Linked DNA regions of Aliamphritea hakodatensis. The protein of the gene in region 2 interacts with the protein of the main gene of each other region in a pairwise test. Links are inferred from orthologs where the notes say so. Each region holds a gene or a part of one and is shown on either strand. Other genes may lie near its edges.

Region 1 (5,867 bases), 1.6 Mb from region 2 along the record:
ATTTCATCCTTCTGGTACTGTTTTGGCCAGTTGGAGGTGGAGATGTCGCCAGCCCGGAACCTGCGTGCCATCAGAACGGAAAGCGGCCAGAGATAAGTAACCTGGCCGCCTGAACCGGACTGAAAGATCCGCAGTAACAGCTACGATCAGATATTGAAAACTGATAGAGGCTGCTGTTTCCTCCACCGTCGATAAGACCCGTCTGCGCTGTAATACACACCAGACAGGCAAAAACTGAACTATTGATGTCGTTACGAAGATTGGACTCACGTGACAGGGTAAGCCCTGTCCCCATACGTAAACAGCCATAGCGATGAAATACGTTAGTGTTATAAGAGAACGCTAACACAACATGAAAAGAATGCTCATTAATGCAACTCAGCCTGAAGAGTTGCGCGTCGCTCTGGTCGACGGTCAGCGTCTGTATGATCTGGACATTGAATCCGGCTCCCGCGAACAGAAAAAAGCTAACATCTATAAGGGTAAAATCACCCGCGTAGAACCAAGCCTGGAAGCCGCGTTTGTCGATTACGGCGCAGAACGTCACGGCTTCCTGCCACTGAAAGAAATCTCCCGCGAATACTTCATCAAAGGCAGCGATAAAGGCGGCCGTCCAAGCATCAAGGATGTTGTTGCTGAAGGCACCGAAGTAATCGTTCAGGTCGACAAAGAAGAACGTGGCAACAAGGGTGCAGCCCTGACCACCTTCATCAGCCTGGCGGGCCGTTATCTGGTACTGATGCCTAACAACCCGCGTGCAGGGGGCATCTCCCGCCGCATCGAAGGCGACGACCGTAAACAGCTTAAAGAAGCAATGGACGGCGTTACCATTCCGCAGAAAACCGGCGTAATCGTCCGGACTGCCGGTGTCGGCCGTAGCTCTGAAGAACTGCAGTGGGACCTTGACTACCTGCTGATCCTGTGGGAATCCATTACCAAAGCTTCCAGCGAACGCCCGGCACCTTTCCTGATCTACCAGGAAAGCAACGTGGTAATCCGTGCAATCCGCGACTACCTGCGCCAGGACATCGGTGAAGTACTGATCGACAGTGAAGAAGTTCACCAGGACGCACTGAACTTCGTTAAGCAGGTCATGCCAAGCTACGAACAGAAGATCAAGCTGTACACCGAACAGGTACCGCTGTTTAACCGGTTCCAGATCGAAACTCAGATCGAAACCGCTTTCCAGCGTGAAGTACAACTGCCTTCCGGCGGCTCGATTGTCATCGACCCCACCGAAGCACTGGTCTCCATCGATATCAACTCCGCACGGGCAACCCGCGGCAGCGACATCGAAGAAACCGCCCTGCACACAAACCTGGAAGCCGCTGAAGAAATCGGCCGCCAGCTGCGTTTACGGGATATCGGCGGCCTGATCGTTATCGACTTTATCGATATGACACCGATCAAGAATCAGCGTGAAGTTGAAAACCGCATGCGTGATGCGATGAAGATCGACCGTGCCCGCGTCCAGCTGGGACGGATCTCCCGCTTTGGCCTGATGGAAATGTCCCGTCAGCGCCTGCGTCCGTCACTGATCGAAAGCCGTGGTTCTGTCTGCCCGCGCTGTAACGGTCAGGGCACCATCCGTGACACCGAATCTCTGGCACTGTCTATTCTGCGACTGATCGAAGAAGAGTCTGCCAAGGAACGTACCGCCCAGATCCGTGCGATTCTGCCGGTATCTGTCGCCACCTTCCTGCTGAACGAAAAACGCAGCGAAGTACATGACATCGAACAGCGTCAGAATGTACGGGTCGTCATTGTACCTAACCCGAACATGGAAACACCGCATTACGAAGTTGTCCGTCTGCGTGATGATCACACCGTGATCAACACCAACGACGCCAGCTATACTATGCAGCCTGAACCTGAAGACATTGCTGAACCGGATACCGCAACTAACACTCCGGCCCGGGAAAAAGCCGCTGTCCGTACTGTTGCACCGCCTACTCCGGCACCTGTCAGCACAGAGACAGCTGCAGCACCTGCCAGCAAACCTGCCAAAAGCGAAGAAAAATCCCTTTTGTCTGGTCTGATCTCTGCCATTACAGGTCTGTTCAGCAGCCCTGAAGAAACGAAGAAAGAGCAGGAAAAACAGCCTCGCAATAAAGACAACAGTGAACGCAAGCGCTCTAACAACCGTCGCAACCGTCGCCGTAAGGACGACCGTGAACGCGGAGAAAACAAGCCACAAAACGCCGCTAAGGATGAACAGCAGGAATCCCGCAGCGACAAGCCACGTGGTGAAGGCCGTTCACGTAACCGCCGCCGCAACGACCGTGACCGCGATCAGAAACGCAACAAGCCTGAAGTTCAGGAAGAAAACCTGCAGCAACAGGAAAATGAAGTTCAGGAAGATGGCCGTAACCGTGGTGAACGCCGCCGGGGCCGTCGCCGTCGCGGTGAACGTAATGCCCATCGCAGCGGTTCAGAACAGCAGGAAAACGCGCTGAATACTGAGCAGCCAGTTGCTAACGCCGAAGACGCTCAGACTGAAAACGCAGCCAAAGCAGCGATTGATGCGCCAAAGCCTGATACCGCAACGAATGCTTCTGACGAAGAGCAGCCAAAACGCAAACGTCGCCAGCGTCGTCCGCGTAAAGATCGCAAGCGCGAAGAGTCAGCAGAAGCAACTGAAACAGCTACTGAAAACGCTGAATCTGCAGTAGCCGAAGCAGAAGCTCCAACGGCAGACACAACGGCAACCGAAGCCGCTGAACAGCCTGTCGCTGAACAAGCACCGGCAACAGAAGCCACTGAAGCCGCAGCAGAAGCAGCCCCACAAGCCGCTGAAGAAGTAACTGCACCTGAAGCACCCGCTGCAGAAGCTGAAGCCGTTGAAGCACCGACAGAAGCAACTGCTTCCGAAGAACCTGCTGCTGAACCCGCTTCCGAAGAAGTCGCAGCCGAAGAAGCTGCTGAAGCACCGGGAACGGAACAGGCCGAAACTGAAGTAACAGAAGAAGCTGTTGCCGAAGAAACAGCTGCCGAAGAAACAGCTGCCGATGAAGCAGTCACGGAAGTAACCGCTGCGGAAGAAACTGCAGCAACCGCCGCGGAAGAAGCACCTGCGACTGAAGCTCAGCCGGAAGCAGCCGCTGAAGACAACGCAAAGCCTGCGGAAGAAGCACCTTCTGCCAGCAAGCGTCGCGGACGTCAGCGCCCTGCCCGTAAAGCAAAGCCGGAGACATCAGCCGTGACAGAGTCGCAGCCAGCTGCACCGCGTCGCCCGGCACCGCTGGTTGCTGACCAGGACTCTGCGCCAACTCAGCGCCGCCAGCGTCGTGCACCGAACGATCCGCGCGGCCGCCAGCAGGCGATACCGGAAAACAATCAGACAGACAGTGAAACCACTGAAGTCTGATACTGCCTGATGGCACCGGCCAGCCCGGTGCCCGCGCACAAAAAAGCCAGCTGTTCAGCTGGCTTTTTTATGTTCGGCTTTTCTGCTGCCCTTCCTGTTATTGGGGAAAAGTGCGTGGCTCAATCTCCAGCCGCACCTTAAAGTGACTGAACACATCTTCCTGAATAGCCTGAGCCAGGCGCAGAATATCATCACCGCTTGCCCCGCCATGATTCACCAGCACCAGCGCCTGCTTATCATAAACAGCCGCATGCCCCTGACACCGGCCTTTCCATCCCAGACGGTCTATCAGCCAACCCGCGGCCAGCTTATAGCCTTCACCGTCCGCAAAACTGACCAGATCCGGATAGTCTTTCAGAATCGCCTCCCGCCGAACGGCCGACACAACCGGATTTTTAAAGAAGCTGCCCGCATTGCCGATCTCTGCCGGATCTGGCAACTTAGCACGGCGAACCTGACAGATATAATCACTGATCTGCAAACCGTCGGGAGACTCAATGCCAAGGCCGGCAAAATGATCCGCCAGCCCCGCATATGCCAGCACCGGCTGACACTCCCGGCTAAGCATAAAATTCACTTCGGTAATGATATAGCGCCCCGAAGCACGCTGTTTAAAAATACTGTCCCGGTATCCAAATTCACAGGCTTCGGTGGTAAATTCGCACAGCTCACCGGTCTCCCGGTCCAGCGCCGTAAGGTTGAGCATACGATCTTTGATCTCTACACCGTAGGCCCCGATATTCTGCATGGGTGCAGCACCAACAGTCCCGGGAATCAGCGACAGATTCTCCAGTCCGTATGCACCGCACTCAAGTGTATAACGCACGAAATCATGCCAGTTCTCACCCGCTGCAGCGGTGACACATACCCGGGACGGATCATCGACATCAGCCTTAACCGTAATGCCCCGTAAGCGATTTAAAATCACCAGCCCCGGTATATCACTCACCAGTATCAGGTTACTGCCGCCGCCAAGCACCAGCACATCCAGATTCTTACTGTCCGCAAATGCCAGTGCTTCACGAAGCTCAACTAAACTGGTTACCTCGCAGCAATACTCCGCCGCCACATCAAAACCAAAACTGTTAGCACTTTTCAGGGAATAATTTTCTGAAAACTCCATTAACCGGATACTCCCCGGACAACGATCTGATCCAGCAAAGCACTGCAGGCATCTTCAAGCATATCCAGCACATGGGTAAAACCTGCTGCACCGCCAAAATACGGATCCGGCACATCCCCCTCATAGCGATCAGTGAAATCTGTCATCATCCCCAGATAGCCGGGATAATCCGCAGGGCAAATACTGCGCAGTCCCCCCAAATTCTGAACATCCATCGCGATCACATAATCGTAATAACCAAAATCCGTCGCAACCGCCTGACGGGCCCGCAAATCACTCAGATCATAGCCACGCCTTGCCGCCTCCATCGTTGCCCGGTGATCCGGCGGTTCTCCCACATGGTAAGCCCCGGTACCGGCTGAATCCGTTTCGATAAGGTGTGACAGGCCCCGGTCCTCAACCAACTGCCGGAACACACCATGGGCCGTTGGTGAGCGACAAATATTGCCCAGGCAAACAAAAAGAACCTTCGTTTTTTTCTGTTCCATTTATACCTCTGAAAAAGCGCAAGAACCTACCAGAACACAGTAAACAAACTTGCAAAAATAGCCGTCATGCAGCCCAATGAATACCGTCATTATATACGCTGCATGACTATCTTCTGACAGATTTATTCTAAACAGGAACTGAAATTATGCTTGAGCTGCGTCCTAACTGTGAGAACTGTGACAAAGACCTGCCGCCAGACGCTGCAGATGCCTGCATTTGCACCTATGAATGCACCTTCTGCAGGCAGTGTGTTGAGTCAATTCTGGAGAATGTATGCCCGAATTGCGGCGGTAATTTCTGCCCCCGTCCCATCCGGCCCGTCACCGCCCGCCGGAAAGGCGTCAGTCTTGAACATCACCCCGCCGGCACACACCGTAAACATACGCCCTACAGCGAAGCAGAAATCCGTACATTTTCAGCCGCCGCCAAACACCTGCCACCCCGGAAACGCTGAAGCAGGCATAAAAAAAGCGCTTTATCTTTGCCGGATAAAGCGCTTCGGATCACAACTTCAGATTAGGCTCAGGATGCACTGAACAGTGCCCGTATCCGTTCCAGATCCGCTTCGGTGTCGACCCCTGCAGGTGGCAGCTCATCCGCCACATCCACATGGATAACCGCACCGTTATACATAGCCCGCAACTGTTCCAGACACTCAACCGTTTCAAGCGGCGCCGGCTCCCAGCGTACAAAGTCATTCAGCAGCTTAACCCGATAGGCATAAATACCGATATGACGCTGAAAATTAACGCCTTCAGGTAACACATTACGCGCCTGAGGATCCGCAAACTCATCCCTCGGCCACGGGATTGGTGCACGGCTGAAATACAGCGCTTTCCCCTGGGTATCGCTGATTACCTTCACAACATTAGGGTTTAGCACTGCCTC
Region 2 (8,343 bases):
GGGCAAGGATCATGCGGCCAGCCTGAGCTGGTATCAGAAGGCGGCGTTGCAGGAAAACCCGGATGCACTGTATAACCTGGCTGCGATTTATTTCAACGGTGAGCAGGTTGAAGCAGACCTTCCCCGGGCGCTTGAGTACGCCCAGCGCAGCAAGGTAGCAGGGCATGATAAGGCCGGCGTTTTATATACCGCCATTTCCGAGCGACTGCTGAACCTTTACGGGCCAACGGCTGCTGGCCAGCCGGCATCTGCCGCGTTTGATAATGTCGCGGGGCTGAAAAACCGTGACTGGCTGTTCAGCCAGCCGAAGGATAAGTTTGTGCTGCAATTGGCACAGTTTAAGGACGAGCCGTCGCTGAACGGTTTTCTGCGGGATACCGGTTTGCAGGGGCAGGTTGATTATTATCGCAGTGTGACGGTGCTGGGGCCTGTGTATGTTGTGCTTTACCGGCATCAGTTCGGCACTTACGGTGAAGCAAAGCGTGGTATGCAGGCGCAGCTGCCGGCTGATGTGGCCGAAGGTGGCTGGATTCGCCAGGTATCGGTACTGCAGGATATTTATCAACCGGCAGATTCGTAATTCAGTCCTGCAGATAATGATAACGGCAGCCCTGGGCTGCCGTTTTTAATGGCGGCTACTCAGGGGTGGATATAGTCCAGCGGAACCGAGGTGGTATCGACAATTTTACGCATGATGAAAGCTGACTTTACGCCGGTAACACCTCTGATGCGGGTGATCTTACCCAACAGAATATCGTGATAGCGGTCCATGTCCGGCACGGCGACCTTTAACTGATAGTCGGCGTCGTGGCCGGTAATAAGGTAGCACTCCATCACTTCCGGGAAGCGGTTAATGGTCGCTTCAAATTCTTCGAAGCGTTCGGGAATATGTTTGTCCATGCTGATATGCAGGATGGCAATCAGGTCCAGATTGACGGCCCGCTCATCTATCCGCACCACTTTTTGCTGAATCACGCCGGACTCTTCCAGCTGTTTCACCCGGCGGGAACAGGGGGCGGCAGTGAGGCCGACTTTTTCTGCAAGTTCCTGATTTGACTGGTTAGCGTCACGCTGTAATTCGCGCAATATTTTTATATCAAACGGGTCAAGGTTGATATTGTTTGAACGCATTATCATTTCTCGCGCAATTTTTTGTAAGCATTAAGCGTAATGTGTTTATGAAAATTGCGCAATTGGTTTTAAAAGGGATGATTTAGCACAGTAATTGCGCACAACACTGTTTACACTATGCCTTACTGATTGACGGGTGATCCCCGCTTTTCGGTCAGGCCCGCCAGAGACTTATCCGTCGGCGGCGGGCCTAAAAACTGCCTTTCACCGTGCCATAAGCACCCTTTGCAGACTTAACAAAAATTACAATTTTCAGCGCCTTACCGAGGCAAGATACCGGGAACTCAGCATGTTTGACCATCGTAAATATAAAGCTTTTGAGCCGTTAGCATTAACCGACCGTACCTGGCCTGATCAGGTAATCACCGCCGCGCCTGACTGGTGCAGTGTTGACCTGCGTGACGGTAATCAGGCACTGGTTAATCCGATGAATGTTGAACAGAAAACCCGCATGTTTGATCTGCTGGTTAAGCTGGGTTTCAAAGAAATCGAAGTGGGTTTTCCTTCTGCTTCACAGCCGGATTTTGATTTTGTCCGTAAGCTGATTGAAGAAAACCGCATACCGGAAGACGTGACCGTTCAGGTGCTGACCCAGGCACGGGAAGATCTGATTGCCCGTACTTATGAGTCACTGGAAGGTGCGCGGCGGGCCATTGTTCATGTCTATAACTCTACTTCGACTGTCCAGCGTGAACAGGTATTCGGTAAGTCCCGCGAAGGCATTAAGGCAATTGCGGTACAGGGTGCGCAGTGGGTGAAGTCCTACGCAACAAAATACCCGCAGACTGAATGGGAATTCCAGTATTCGCCGGAGAGCTTTACCGGCACTGAAATGGATTATGCCGTTGAGGTGTGTGATGCGGTAATCGCTGAGTGGCAGCCAGAAAATGGCCAGCCAGTGGTGATTAACCTGCCGGCAACAGTGGAGATGTCGACGCCTAACGTGTTTGCTGACCAGATTGAATATTTCTGCCGTCAGGTTAGCCAGCGTGAGCATATCCGTATCAGTTTGCATACTCATAATGACCGTGGCTGTGCTGTTGCGGCAGCTGAGCTGGGTGTGCTGGCCGGTGCGGATCGCATTGAAGGTACGCTGATCGGTAACGGTGAACGTACCGGTAACATGGACATTGTGACGATGGGGATGAACCTGTATTCCCGTGGTATTGATCCGAAACTGAACTTTTCGGACATTAAAGAAATTATCGAAGTGGTGGAATACTGCACTGAATTACCGGTATCTGCCCGTCATCCGTGGGCTGGCGAATTGGTGTATACCGCTTTCTCCGGCAGCCATCAGGATGCCATCCGTAAGTCGATGAACTACCATGCTGACAACGGTCTGGATAAGTGGGATGTGGCTTATCTGCCGATCGATCCCCGTGATATCGGCCGCGAATATGAAGCCGTGGTGCGGATCAACAGCCAGAGCGGTAAGGGCGGTGTGGCGCTGGTGCTGGAACGTGATTACAACATTGAGTTGCCGAAGTGGATGCACGGTGCGCTGAGCCAGAAGGTTCAGGGGGCGGCCGAAGCGTCCGGTGTGGAAGTTTCACCGACGGTAATTAAAGAACTCTATGACCAGCACTTTGTTGAAGTAGCACCTGAATGGGTATTGGGTAGCTATGATCTGCACACTGAAGGCCATCAGGTTGACGGACATTTCAGTGTCGGCAACAGCCAGTTTAACGGCCAGGGTACCGGCCCGCTGGAAGCGCTGTGTCAGGCACTGGGTCAGCGTTTCAGCTGCAGTATTGATGTGCAGCAGTTTGATCAGCACGCCATTGGCAGCGGTACGGCAGCACAGGCGCAGGCATGTATTGAAGTGATGATTGATGATCAGTTGCACCACGGTGTAGCGGTCGCTGAAGATACCTCGGCGGCGACAATGCAGGCGATGCTGTCCGCATTCAGCCGCAGCCAGGCCGCGGTGGCTCAGGCGGCTTAAGCAAGCTTCAGTAAAACTTAATAAAAGAAAACGCCCGGAGGTGTAAACCGCCGGGCGTTTTTTTGTATCCGGAAGAAAAGCGGTTTAGTCAGCTTTTGGCTTGCGCGGTGCTTTTTTCGCCGCCGGCTTATTACCCGCAGCTTTTTTGCTCTCGGCGGTTTTCGGGGTGGCAGGGCGGGCACCGGTTTTCGGTTTTTTACCTGCTTTTGCCTTTGGCTTGGCAGCTTTTCCCCTGGCTTTGCTTTTAACTTTTGTTTTGGCTTTAGACTTGGTTTTCAGCTTTTTCTTTTCGGTGGGTTCCGGCTTCTTTGACGCGAGGCCCGGATAGGTCGCACGGCTGATTTTCTGGCCGATAAAACGTTCGATCCGTCCCAGTGTTGGCCAGTCCAGCGCGTCTACAATTGACCATACATAGCCATTACGGCCGTCGCGGCCACTGCGGCCGGCACGGTGTACGTAGCTGTCCGCTTTCATGGGCAGTTGCAGGTTAATGATGTGATGGATATCCGGCAGGTCCAGCCCGCGGCCGGCAACGTCGGTGGCTACCATTATTTTGATGCGTTTGCGGCGCATGTCTTTGACTCGCTGACCACGGTCGCTCTGGCGCAGGTCGCCATGTAAACCGGCGCAGGTGATGCCCAGCCCGCGAATCACATGGACCCAGTGGTCCACCTGTTTACGGCTGTTAACGAACACAATGGCCTGCTCAATTTCATGGCTTTTCACCAGTGCTTTGAGCAGGTGGTCTTTGTGAACTTCGTTATCTGCCTGGTAGACGCTGTGTTTGATGTGTTCCGGAATGTGCCGTGGCTGTTCCACTTCCAGACAGCGGGCGTCTTCGTTAAGCAGGTCGCTGGCAAACTTCTGAATCTTGTCGCTTTCCAGGGTGGCGGAAAACATCAGGGTCTGGCGGGACTGGGGCAGGACATCAGCAATTTGCTGAATGCTTTCAATAAAGCCCATGTCCAGCATGCGGTCAGCTTCATCGATCACCAGCATATCCACCACAGACATATCCAGCCATTGCTGGGCGTTCAGCTCCAGCAGACGGCCCGGGGTTGCCACCATGATATCGATCCGTTCTGCCAGCATGGCTTTCTGCATGCCGAAGGGTACCCCACCCACAATCAGGCAGCTGTTAATGTGGCTGTTTGCCGTTTGCTGCTGAATTACTTCGTAGGTCTGTTTAGCCAGTTCCCGGGTCGGGCTGAGGATCAGCACCTGTGGTGCGCTGCTGCTGTCCGGTTCGCTGTCCAGTATGTGCTGCAGCCCGGGCAGAACGAAGGCCAGCGTTTTGCCGGTGCCGGTCGGGGCGCTGGCCAGCAGATCCAGACCATCAAGGATGGCAGGGATCGCCTGTTGCTGAATATCAGTGGGTTTCAGGAAGTCGTTATCGGCCAGTGCGCCGAGGATTTCCAGGTCCAGATCAAGATCGATAAAGGACATAATGCTCGCTTTGGTGGGCAGTGAAAATTAAACCGCAAGCATACACCATTTTCCGCCTGACCACCTGAATTTCCCTGCGTTATGTCATTCCCTCAACCTTTATAGTTAAACAGGAGTGTTTGCCTCTTGAGCTACATCTAAACAAGCCCTATCATGCGCTGCCGCCGTTCTTCCTGCTATGCTGTGTGAATGGTTTCAGGGTAAGCAAGATTTATATTGCGAAGAATTTTCAGAAATAGTGAGTCGTCTTTTGTCAGAGTTTATTCCCGGTCAGCGCTGGATCAGTAATACCGAATCGAATCTGGGGTTGGGGGTTGTTGTTGATGTTGCCAACCGCCGTGTCGTGATCAGTTTCCCTGCCGTTCAGGAAGAGCGTACTTATGCGGTGGATAATGCACCGCTCAGCCGGGTTATTTATCCCGTCGGTGAACAGGTGAAGTCCTATCAGGGGCTGGAAATTGTCATCAGCGAAGTGGTCGAAGAAGACGGTTGTGTGTATTACCTGGGCTTTGATGCAGAAGGCGAAGATCACAGTATTGATGAGCTTGAGCTGGACAGCTCGGTGCATTTCAGTAAACCCCATGACCGTCTGTTTGCCGGTCAGGTGGAAAAGAACAACCGTTTCCAGCTGCGGCTGGAAACCCTTAAGCATCAGCATCAGCATGTTAAGTCTGCCGGATTTGGTTTAATTGGCCCGCGGGTTCAGCTGTTGCCCCACCAGATGTATATCGCCCATCAGGTAGGCGAGCGGTTTGCGCCACGGGTATTGCTGGCAGATGAGGTGGGGCTGGGTAAGACCATCGAAGCGGGTCTGATTCTGCATCAGCAACTGATCAGCGGTAAGTCCAGCCGGGCATTAATCGTCGTGCCTGACAGCCTGATTCATCAGTGGCTGGTAGAGATGCTGCGGCGCTTTAATCTGCGCTTTACCATTCTGGATGAGCTGCGTTGTACCGCACTGGAAATGTCTGATGAAGGGGTAAACCCGTTCGAGACGGCTCAGTTAGTGCTCTGTACATTACCCTTCCTGGCTAACAGTACTCAGCGTCAGGCTCAGGCGATTATGGCCGGCTGGGATATGCTGATTGTCGATGAAGCCCATCACCTGGAGTGGGCGGAAGATGCCATCAGCACCGAGTATGCCTGCATTGAATCACTGTCTGCAGAAATTAAAGGTCTGTTACTGCTGACTGCGACCCCGGAACAGTTGGGCATGGAAGGGCACTTTGCCCGTTTACGCCTGCTTGATCCGGACCGCTATTATGATCTGCAGAAGTTCCGCGAAGAAGAAGCCGGTTATCAGCCGGTACGTGAACTGATGGATGCTCTGTTAGCCGATGATGTGCTTGAGCAGATTAAAGATGCCAGTGTACAGGCTTCGCTGGCTGAATACCTGGGGCAGGCCCGTGTGGATACTCTGCTGGATGCTGCTCAGAATCTGGAAGACTTTGTCGCCTTTGATGAGCTGTTACAAACCACCATCAGTGAGTTACTGGATCATCATGGCACCGGCCGGGTACTGTTCCGTAATACCCGGGATGCGGTGGAAGGCTTCCCTGAGCGTATTCTGCATCCGCATCCGTTACCGGAACCGGATTTCTATCTGGAAAGCGAAAAACAGCAACTGGAAGGTGCTGATCTGGATCTGCTGCTGCACCCGGAAAAAGTATTTCAGGATCGCTGGCTGGAAGCCGACCCCCGGGTTGCCTGGCTGGTGGAGTGGCTGGCGGCAAACCGCCACGAAAAAGCACTGGTTATCTGCGCGGCTGCGGCCACGGCTAAACAGCTGGAAGAACATTTACGTTTGTATGAAGGCGTGCGTTCTGCGGTGTTCCATGAAGGTATGAGCCTGGTGAACCGCGACCGTGCGGCAGCGTATTTCGCTGATGAAGATGACAGCGCCCAGGTACTGATCTGTTCCGAGATTGGCAGCGAAGGCCGTAACTTCCAGTTTGCCAGTCACCTGGTATTGTTTGATCTGCCGCTGAATCCGGATTTGCTGGAACAGCGGATTGGCCGTCTGGACCGGATCGGTCAGAAGAACGATGTGAATATTCACGTACCGTATTTCACGGAAGCCCAGAGTCATCTGCTGGCCTGGTATGAGCAGGGACTGAACTGTTTTGCAACGGCCTGCCCGGCGGGCAGCGCGCTGTTTGAACGCTTTGAAACACCGCTGCTAACCATGCTGCGCGGCCACGCCAATGATGATGAAGCGGAACAGCTGATTACTGAAACCCGCGCCGCTGCTGATGAAACCATGGCGGCTTTGCAGGCCGGTCGGAATAAGCTGCTGGAAATGAATTCCTGTGACCCGCTGCGGGCTGCAGAACTGATTGATAACATCGACAGCGCCAGTGCCAGCAGCAAGCTGAGCAAGTATATGGAAAAGGTGTTCGACCAGTTCGGTGTTGAACAACAGCACCACAGCACCAACTGCATTATTCTGCACCCGAGTGATCACATGCATTGTGAAAGCTTCCCGGGCTTGCCGGAAGAGGGCATGACCGCCACCTTTAACCGGACCACCGCGTTAAGCCGTGAGGATATGCACTTCCTCAGCTGGGAACATCCTATGGTGTCCGGGGCGATGGATATGATCCTATCCGGGGAGTTCGGTAATGCTGCTGTGTGCAGTATCAAACTGCCGCCACTGAAGCCGGGTACCCTGTTGCTGGAAAGCATCTTTACACTGCACTGTGCGGCACCGAGAGAGATGCAGGTTCAGCGTTATATGCCGGAAACTCTGGTGCGTATCGTGGTGGATGTAAACCGTACGGATCTGAGTAAGGTTCTGACCGAACAGCATATTAATAATCTTGCGGAACGGGTGGGTAAGCGGCAGGCGGTGGATATCGTTAAGCATACCCGTACCGAAATTAACGCTATGGTGGCCGAAGCTGAAGAGCTGGCAGATAAACAGCAACCGGCCATTTATGCCGCTGCGCAGGAAAATGTCCGTCATATTCTGGGCGCTGAAGTAGAGCGTCTGATGGCTCTGGCGGAAATTAATCCGAATATCCGCAGCGAAGAAATTGCTGCGCTGGCGGAGCGTCAGGCACTGCTGGAAGGGTATCTTGAAACCCTGCAGCTGAAGTTGGATGCAATTCGCGTTATTGTAGCCACCTGATATTACCTTTCTGGCCATCGCGGCCTGAATTATACTTTTTATACCGGGCGCTGATGCCCGGTACGTTTTTCTACTGAGCGGAGTTTTAACTTGTCTGAGCAAACCGATAATTTTCCGGATCTGGGACTGGATCACCGACTGCTGCAGAATCTTGAACATCAGGCGATTACCACGCCAACTGAGATTCAGGCGCAGTCTATACCGCTGGCGCTGGCCGGCCATGATCTGATTGCCTCTTCGAAAACCGGTTCAGGCAAGACCCTGGCATTTTTGCTGCCGATGATGCACCGGCTGGTGAAAACCCGTGCCCTGAGTAAACGTGATCCCCGAGCAGTGATTCTGGCACCGACCCGTGAGCTGGCGAAGCAGGTGTTTACCCAGCTGCGGGCGCTGACCAGCGGTGGCCAGACCAAGATTGCCCTGTTGCTGGGTGGCGAGAACTTTAACGAACAGGTTAAAGCACTGCGTAAAGATCCCCATGTAGTCGTGGCGACTCCGGGGCGTCTGGCGAACCATCTGGAAGAGCGCAGCCTGCAGCTCAACGGACTGGAACTGCTGATTATGGATGAGGCCGACCGGATGCTGGATCTGGGCTTTGCTGAGCAACTGACCCTGATTAATAAAGCGGCGGATCACCGTTTGCGTCAGACCCTGATGTTTTCCGCCACACTTGACCATGCGGAAGTGG
Region 3 (5,171 bases), 2.4 Mb from region 2 along the record:
ATTATGTCTTTTAAATGGGTAGATGTGCACGACATTGCCATCGAGCTTGATGAGCGGTATCCGGACACGGATCCGCTAACCGTCAGTTTTCCGGATCTGTATGAATCGGTGATGGCGCTGGAAGGCTTTGATGATGACCCTGACCGTTGCGGCGAAAAGATTCTTGAGGCTATTCAGATGGCCTGGATCGAAGAGCGACAGTGAACACCGTAAAAAGCCCGCAAAAGCGGGCTTTTTCGTCTTTGAGGATGCTGTTATCTGTCAGGCTCATGGCGTATAATGGCGCGTTTTTCTAATATCCCTTGTGTCCTAAAATTTAAGAGGATTTATAGCAAATGGCTATCGAACGTACTTTTTCAATCATTAAGCCCGATGCAGTTGCCAAGAACGTTGTCGGCAAGATCGTTTCTCGTTTTGAAGAAGCGGGTCTGAAAGTGGTTGAAATGCAGATGAAATCTCTGTCTCAGGCTGAAGCAGAAGGTTTCTACGCAGAGCACAAAGAACGTCCATTCTTCGGCGATCTGGTTGCTTTCATGACTTCCGGTCCTGTTGTTGTTCAGGTTCTGGAAGGTGAGAACGCTATCGCTCTGAACCGCGAGCTGATGGGTGCTACTAACCCACAGGAAGCTGCTGAAGGTACTATCCGTCGCGATTTCGCTGAGTCTATCGACGCGAATGCTGTACACGGTTCTGACGCGCCTGCTTCTGCAGAGCGTGAAATTGCTTACTTCTTCGGTAAGTAATATCTGTTGGGCCGGGACACCGTGTTTCGGCCCACTGTTTTATGATGTTAGGTGAGATATGACTGAAGCCACACAAAAAGTTAATTTACTGGGACATTCGCCACAAAAGCTGGCTGAATATTTTCAGAGCATCGGTGAAAAGCCGTTCCGTGCTACCCAGGTATTGAAGTGGATTCATCAGTTCGGTGTCAGCGATTTTGCTGAGATGACTAACATCAGCAAGGCGTTACGGGAAAAGCTTGCCTCGGTGGCAGAAATCCGTGAGCCTGAAGTTCTGGTTCAGAACATTTCCAAAGACGGTACCCGTAAGTGGGTCATTAAGCTGGAAGGCGGCTCTTGTGTTGAAGCTGTACTGATTCCGGAAAATGGCCGGGCAACCCTGTGTGTATCTTCGCAGATCGGTTGTTCGCTTGACTGCAGTTTTTGCTCCACAGGTAAGCAGGGGTTTAACCGTAATATGAGTGCCGCCGAAATTATCGGTCAGGTACGGGTGGCAATTCGCTCTTTTGGTCCTTTTGATCCTTCCGGTGACCGCCGTGTGACGAACGTGGTGTTTATGGGTATGGGCGAGCCCCTGATGAATTTTGATAACGTTGTTGATGCTATTCAACTGATGATGGATGACAACGCTTATGGTTTATCCAAGCGCCGCGTGACCCTGAGTACTTCGGGTGTGGTACCTGCGCTAGATAAGCTTCGTGAAGTAACGGATGTTTCTCTGGCAATCTCACTTCACGCCGGTAACAACGATCTGCGTGATGTGTTAGTACCGATCAATAAAAAATATCCGATTGATGAGCTGGTTGCGGCCTGTAACCGCTATATGGACAGCCTTAACGATAAGCGTGTAATTACGGTCGAGTACACATTGATCGAAGGCATTAATGATCAGCCTCAGCACGCCCGGGAGTTAGTTAAAGTATTGAAACGCTTGCCTTGTAAGCTGAATTTGATACCTTTTAATCCTTTCCCTAATTCGGATTATCTGCGGCCGTCGGAAGATGCCATTCAGGCATTTAAGATGATTGTAGTTAAAGCGGGTATTATTACTACTGTCCGCCGGACCCGCGGGGATGATGTAGATGCGGCATGTGGTCAGTTAGTTGGCCAGGTTATGGACCGGACCCGCCGCAGTGAAAAGTATATTCCGTTAACTCCTGCTGATGCTGTACAGGTACAACAGGCTGTTAAACACTAAGTTTGTCAGGAGAGACGCGATTGAAAAGCTGTTTAGTTGTTCTGTTATCAGTACTGCTCGCAGCTTGCGCGGGTAATACAACTCAGACAAACGGTAATCTGAATAACGGTGCGGCAGATGCTTATACCCAGTTGGGTATTCAGTATCTGCGTGATGGCGATAACGCCAATGCCAAGCAGGCTTTTCACCGTGCCACACAGATAGACCCGGATACAGAGCTGGCTTATAACGGGCTGGCGATGGTCTTTCAGCTGGAGAATGAAGCTGATCTGGCTGAAGAGTATTTTAAACGGGCTGTTTCTATCGCACCGGATAATGCTGTTCTGCGAAATAATTACGGTGCATTTCTGTTTAGCCAGGAGCGTTATCAAGAAGCCTGTAAAGAATTGGCGGTCGCGACACAGGATCCGTTTTACGCACAGCGGGCTCAGGCATTTGAAAATCTGGGGCGTTGTTATCAGAACCTGAAACGTTTTCCGGCTGCTGAACATGCATTCAAGCGAAGCCTCAATCTTAACCCGAATCGTCCTGTTGCCTTAATCGAACTGGCAGATACGCTGTTGGCTGAAAATCAGCCGGATGAGGCTTTCATCTATTTTGAGCGTTTCGGTGAATTAGTTGATAACCGTCAGGTCGAACATTACGCTAGGAGCCTTTGGTTAGGTATCCGCATCTCCAGAGTCAAAAATAATTCGATTAGTGCAGCGACTTATGGTTTGATTCTTAAGAATTTATTTCCAGATTCGCAAGAATACCGTGAGTATAAGGAGTCATCTCGGTGAGTAGAAAAGAACCGCAAAGTGGCGATAGTGAACTGCAGGAACTGGTTTTTCCTGTTGATGAGCTGATTCAGGCGCGTGAAGACAGCGGCCGTACTCAGGATGATGTGGCACAGGAGCTGCGTCTGTCGATGCGATACATTCAGGCGTTGGAAACGGCTGAGTTTGAAGCGCTGCCAAGTATGGTGTTTGCCCGTGGATACATCCAGAGCTATACCAAGTTGCTCGGTTTGGATGCGGACCGTTATCTGGCAATTTTTGATGAGCTGACGACGCCGGGTGGAAAGCAGCGCCGCCGCCCGATCCGTGCGGTAGGAAAAGTTGATCAGCAGGCTAAGTCAGGTGATTTTGCCGTCAGAAGCTTTACCTGGATTATTTTGCTGGCCCTGATCGGTGTTTCAGTGTGGTGGTGGAAGGCTCAAAGTAATCCTGAGTTGTTATCTGACCTGTGGCCGGCAGGGGAAGCAGCGCAGGAAGTCGTTGTTGAAGGTGACGGAACGCTGCAGTTAAACATTGAAGCGGAGCCGGAAGTTGACAGTTTTCCGCCTGTAGATGTTGACCCTGTCAGTGTGCCTGTAACCGAAAAAGCAGATGAGGTTTTAGCCAGCGCTGAAGCTGTACTGGAGCAGGCAGCGGAAGCTGTGCAGGATGTTTCAGGTGATAATGCACAGCCTGAAGAAGCGACTAATGACAGTGGAACGGAACAGCCTGAGGCTGCTTTGAATGCTGAGCCGGTAACGGGTATTACTGCGCAAACGGATATTCAGCTTGAGACTGCGCAGGTTGATCCTCCGGTTCTGGTGCCAGCACAGGAAGAGCGTCAGTCTGTTGGGACCGATTCAAGTGTTGGCCGGTTACTGATCGATTTTCTAGATGATTGCTGGATCAGTGTGAAAGATGTAAATGGTCGGGTCCTGGCAATGCGAATTAAACCGGCAGGCAGCCGGCTTGATGTTTCAGGTCCCGGTCCTCTGAAAATTCAGATTGGCAAAGTCTCCGCGGTTAAAAGTATCACCTTTAACGGCCAGCCGGTTGATCTGAGTAGTTACACCCGTTTAGATGTGGCAAAGCTGAATTTGCCCGCAAGTGAATAAGTTATCTGTTAGGACTAGTTAAATTGGCAAAAATCAAAGCCATCCGCGGAATGAACGACATTCTGCCGGAGCAGACTCCCGTCTGGCAATTCCTCGAATCAACTGTGAAAAATGTACTGGCTACCTACGGCTACAGCGAAATCCGTATGCCGGTTGTTGAACAGACTGATTTGTTTAAACGTTCGATCGGTGAAGTCACGGACATTGTTGAAAAAGAAATGTATACCTTTGAGGACCGCAACGGTGAAAGCCTGACGCTTCGTCCTGAAGGTACTGCCAGCTGCGTGCGTGCCGGTGAAGAGCACGGTTTGTTGTTTAATCAGACCCAGCGTTTATGGTATCAGGGACCGATGTTCCGGTATGAAAAGCCGCAAAAAGGACGCTACCGTCAGTTCCATCAGATTGGTGTTGAAACTTTCGGTATGGCCAGTGCTGATATTGATGCAGAAGTGATCATGCTCAGTGCGCGCCTCTGGAAACAGCTGGGAATCCTTGATGCGGTGACGTTGCAGCTGAATTCACTGGGCAGCAATGAAGCGCGGGCGGTGTTCCGTGCAGATCTGGTTACCTATCTGGAAGCACATAAAGATGAGCTTGATGAAGACAGCCGCCGGCGTCTTGAGTCAAATCCGCTGCGAATTCTGGACAGTAAAGATGCCGGTACTCAGGCTTTGCTGGATAAAGCACCTGTGCTGAATGATTATCTGGATGAAGATTCTAAGTCGCACTTTGCTGAGCTGTGTGAATCCCTTGATGCTGCCGGAATTAAGTACGAAATCAATCCCCGTCTTGTACGTGGTCTGGACTACTACTGTAAAACAGTATTCGAATGGGTGACTGATAAGTTAGGGGCTCAGGGGACTGTCTGTGCAGGCGGCCGTTATGACGGTCTGGTACAGCAACTGGGCGGCCGGGCAACACCCGGTGTAGGTTTTGCCATGGGTGTTGAACGCCTGATTTTGTTGTTGGAAACCCTCAATGTGGTACCGGACGCGTTGCGTCAGCCATTTGATGTTTACCTGGCGGCGGAGCATAAAGGCATTCAGTCCCGTATGGTTGTTCTGGCCGATCAGCTGCGGGATGCTGTGCCCGGGCTGCGTATTCAGCTGCATTGCAGTGGGCTGAAAAACATCGCCAATAAAGCCCGGCAGACCGGCGCTGCCTGGGTAATCCTGGTACGCCAGAATGAAGAAGGTTCACTGGTGTCAAACCTGTGGTATAACTCCGAGCCGAGCTACGATGTTGCTGAGTCGGATATTGCTGCTTTATTACAGCAACAGCAGGCATAAATTAGTTTTTAGAGTTTTATAAAGCACGGGAGTATGTTGTGGCTGAATTGCGCACAGAAGAAGAACAG

What was found. Proteins that work in one complex are often made in the same cells at the same time.
Region 1: the proteins of PCI15_RS16370 (region 2) and rne interact in binary tests that used the Escherichia coli proteins (3 or more experiments, as listed by UniProt). The link is inferred for Aliamphritea hakodatensis from one-to-one orthologs.
Region 3: the proteins of PCI15_RS16370 (region 2) and rlmN interact in binary tests that used the Escherichia coli proteins (3 or more experiments, as listed by UniProt). The link is inferred for Aliamphritea hakodatensis from one-to-one orthologs.

The regions. Positions count from the first base shown.
Region 1 is NZ_AP025281.1:1,961,892-1,967,758, reverse strand. What follows is about bases 1-3,567. They hold rne (ribonuclease E), read left to right. Parts: upstream 1-352; coding sequence 353-3,367; downstream 3,368-3,567. Other genes in these bases: murB (UDP-N-acetylmuramate dehydrogenase), read right to left, coding at 3,465-3,567. Outside these bases: more of murB, read right to left, coding at 3,568-4,490; PCI15_RS08985 (low molecular weight protein-tyrosine-phosphatase), read right to left, coding at 4,490-4,978; PCI15_RS08980 (DUF1272 domain-containing protein), read left to right, coding at 5,125-5,433; kdsB (3-deoxy-manno-octulosonate cytidylyltransferase), read right to left, coding at 5,502-5,867. UniProt on the Escherichia coli protein: Endoribonuclease that plays a central role in RNA processing and decay. Required for the maturation of 5S and 16S rRNAs and the majority of tRNAs. Also involved in the degradation of most mRNAs.
Region 2 is NZ_AP025281.1:3,566,665-3,575,007, reverse strand. Bases 2,345-5,183 are described here. They hold PCI15_RS16370 (DEAD/DEAH box helicase), read right to left. Parts: upstream 4,526-5,183; coding sequence 3,164-4,525; downstream 2,345-3,163. Other genes in these bases: rapA (RNA polymerase-associated protein RapA), read left to right, coding at 4,764-5,183; leuA (2-isopropylmalate synthase), read left to right, coding at 2,345-3,079. In the rest of the region: PCI15_RS16385 (hypothetical protein), read left to right, coding at 1-580; PCI15_RS16380 (Lrp/AsnC family transcriptional regulator), read right to left, coding at 640-1,131; more of leuA, read left to right, coding at 1,421-2,344; more of rapA, read left to right, coding at 5,184-7,655; PCI15_RS16360 (DEAD/DEAH box helicase), read left to right, coding at 7,746-8,343. UniProt on the Escherichia coli protein: DEAD-box RNA helicase involved in the assembly of the 50S ribosomal subunit at low temperature. Exhibits RNA-stimulated ATP hydrolysis and RNA unwinding activity. Acts before DeaD.
Region 3 is NZ_AP025281.1:1,159,582-1,164,752, forward strand. Bases 1-2,871 are described here. They hold rlmN (dual-specificity RNA methyltransferase RlmN), read left to right. Parts: upstream 1-801; coding sequence 802-1,941; downstream 1,942-2,871. Other genes in these bases: iscX (Fe-S cluster assembly protein IscX), read left to right, coding at 4-204; ndk (nucleoside-diphosphate kinase), read left to right, coding at 336-743; pilW (type IV pilus biogenesis/stability protein PilW), read left to right, coding at 1,962-2,723; PCI15_RS05295 (RodZ domain-containing protein), read left to right, coding at 2,720-2,871. In the rest of the region: more of PCI15_RS05295, read left to right, coding at 2,872-3,814; hisS (histidine--tRNA ligase), read left to right, coding at 3,865-5,103; PCI15_RS05305 (YfgM family protein), read left to right, coding at 5,142-5,171.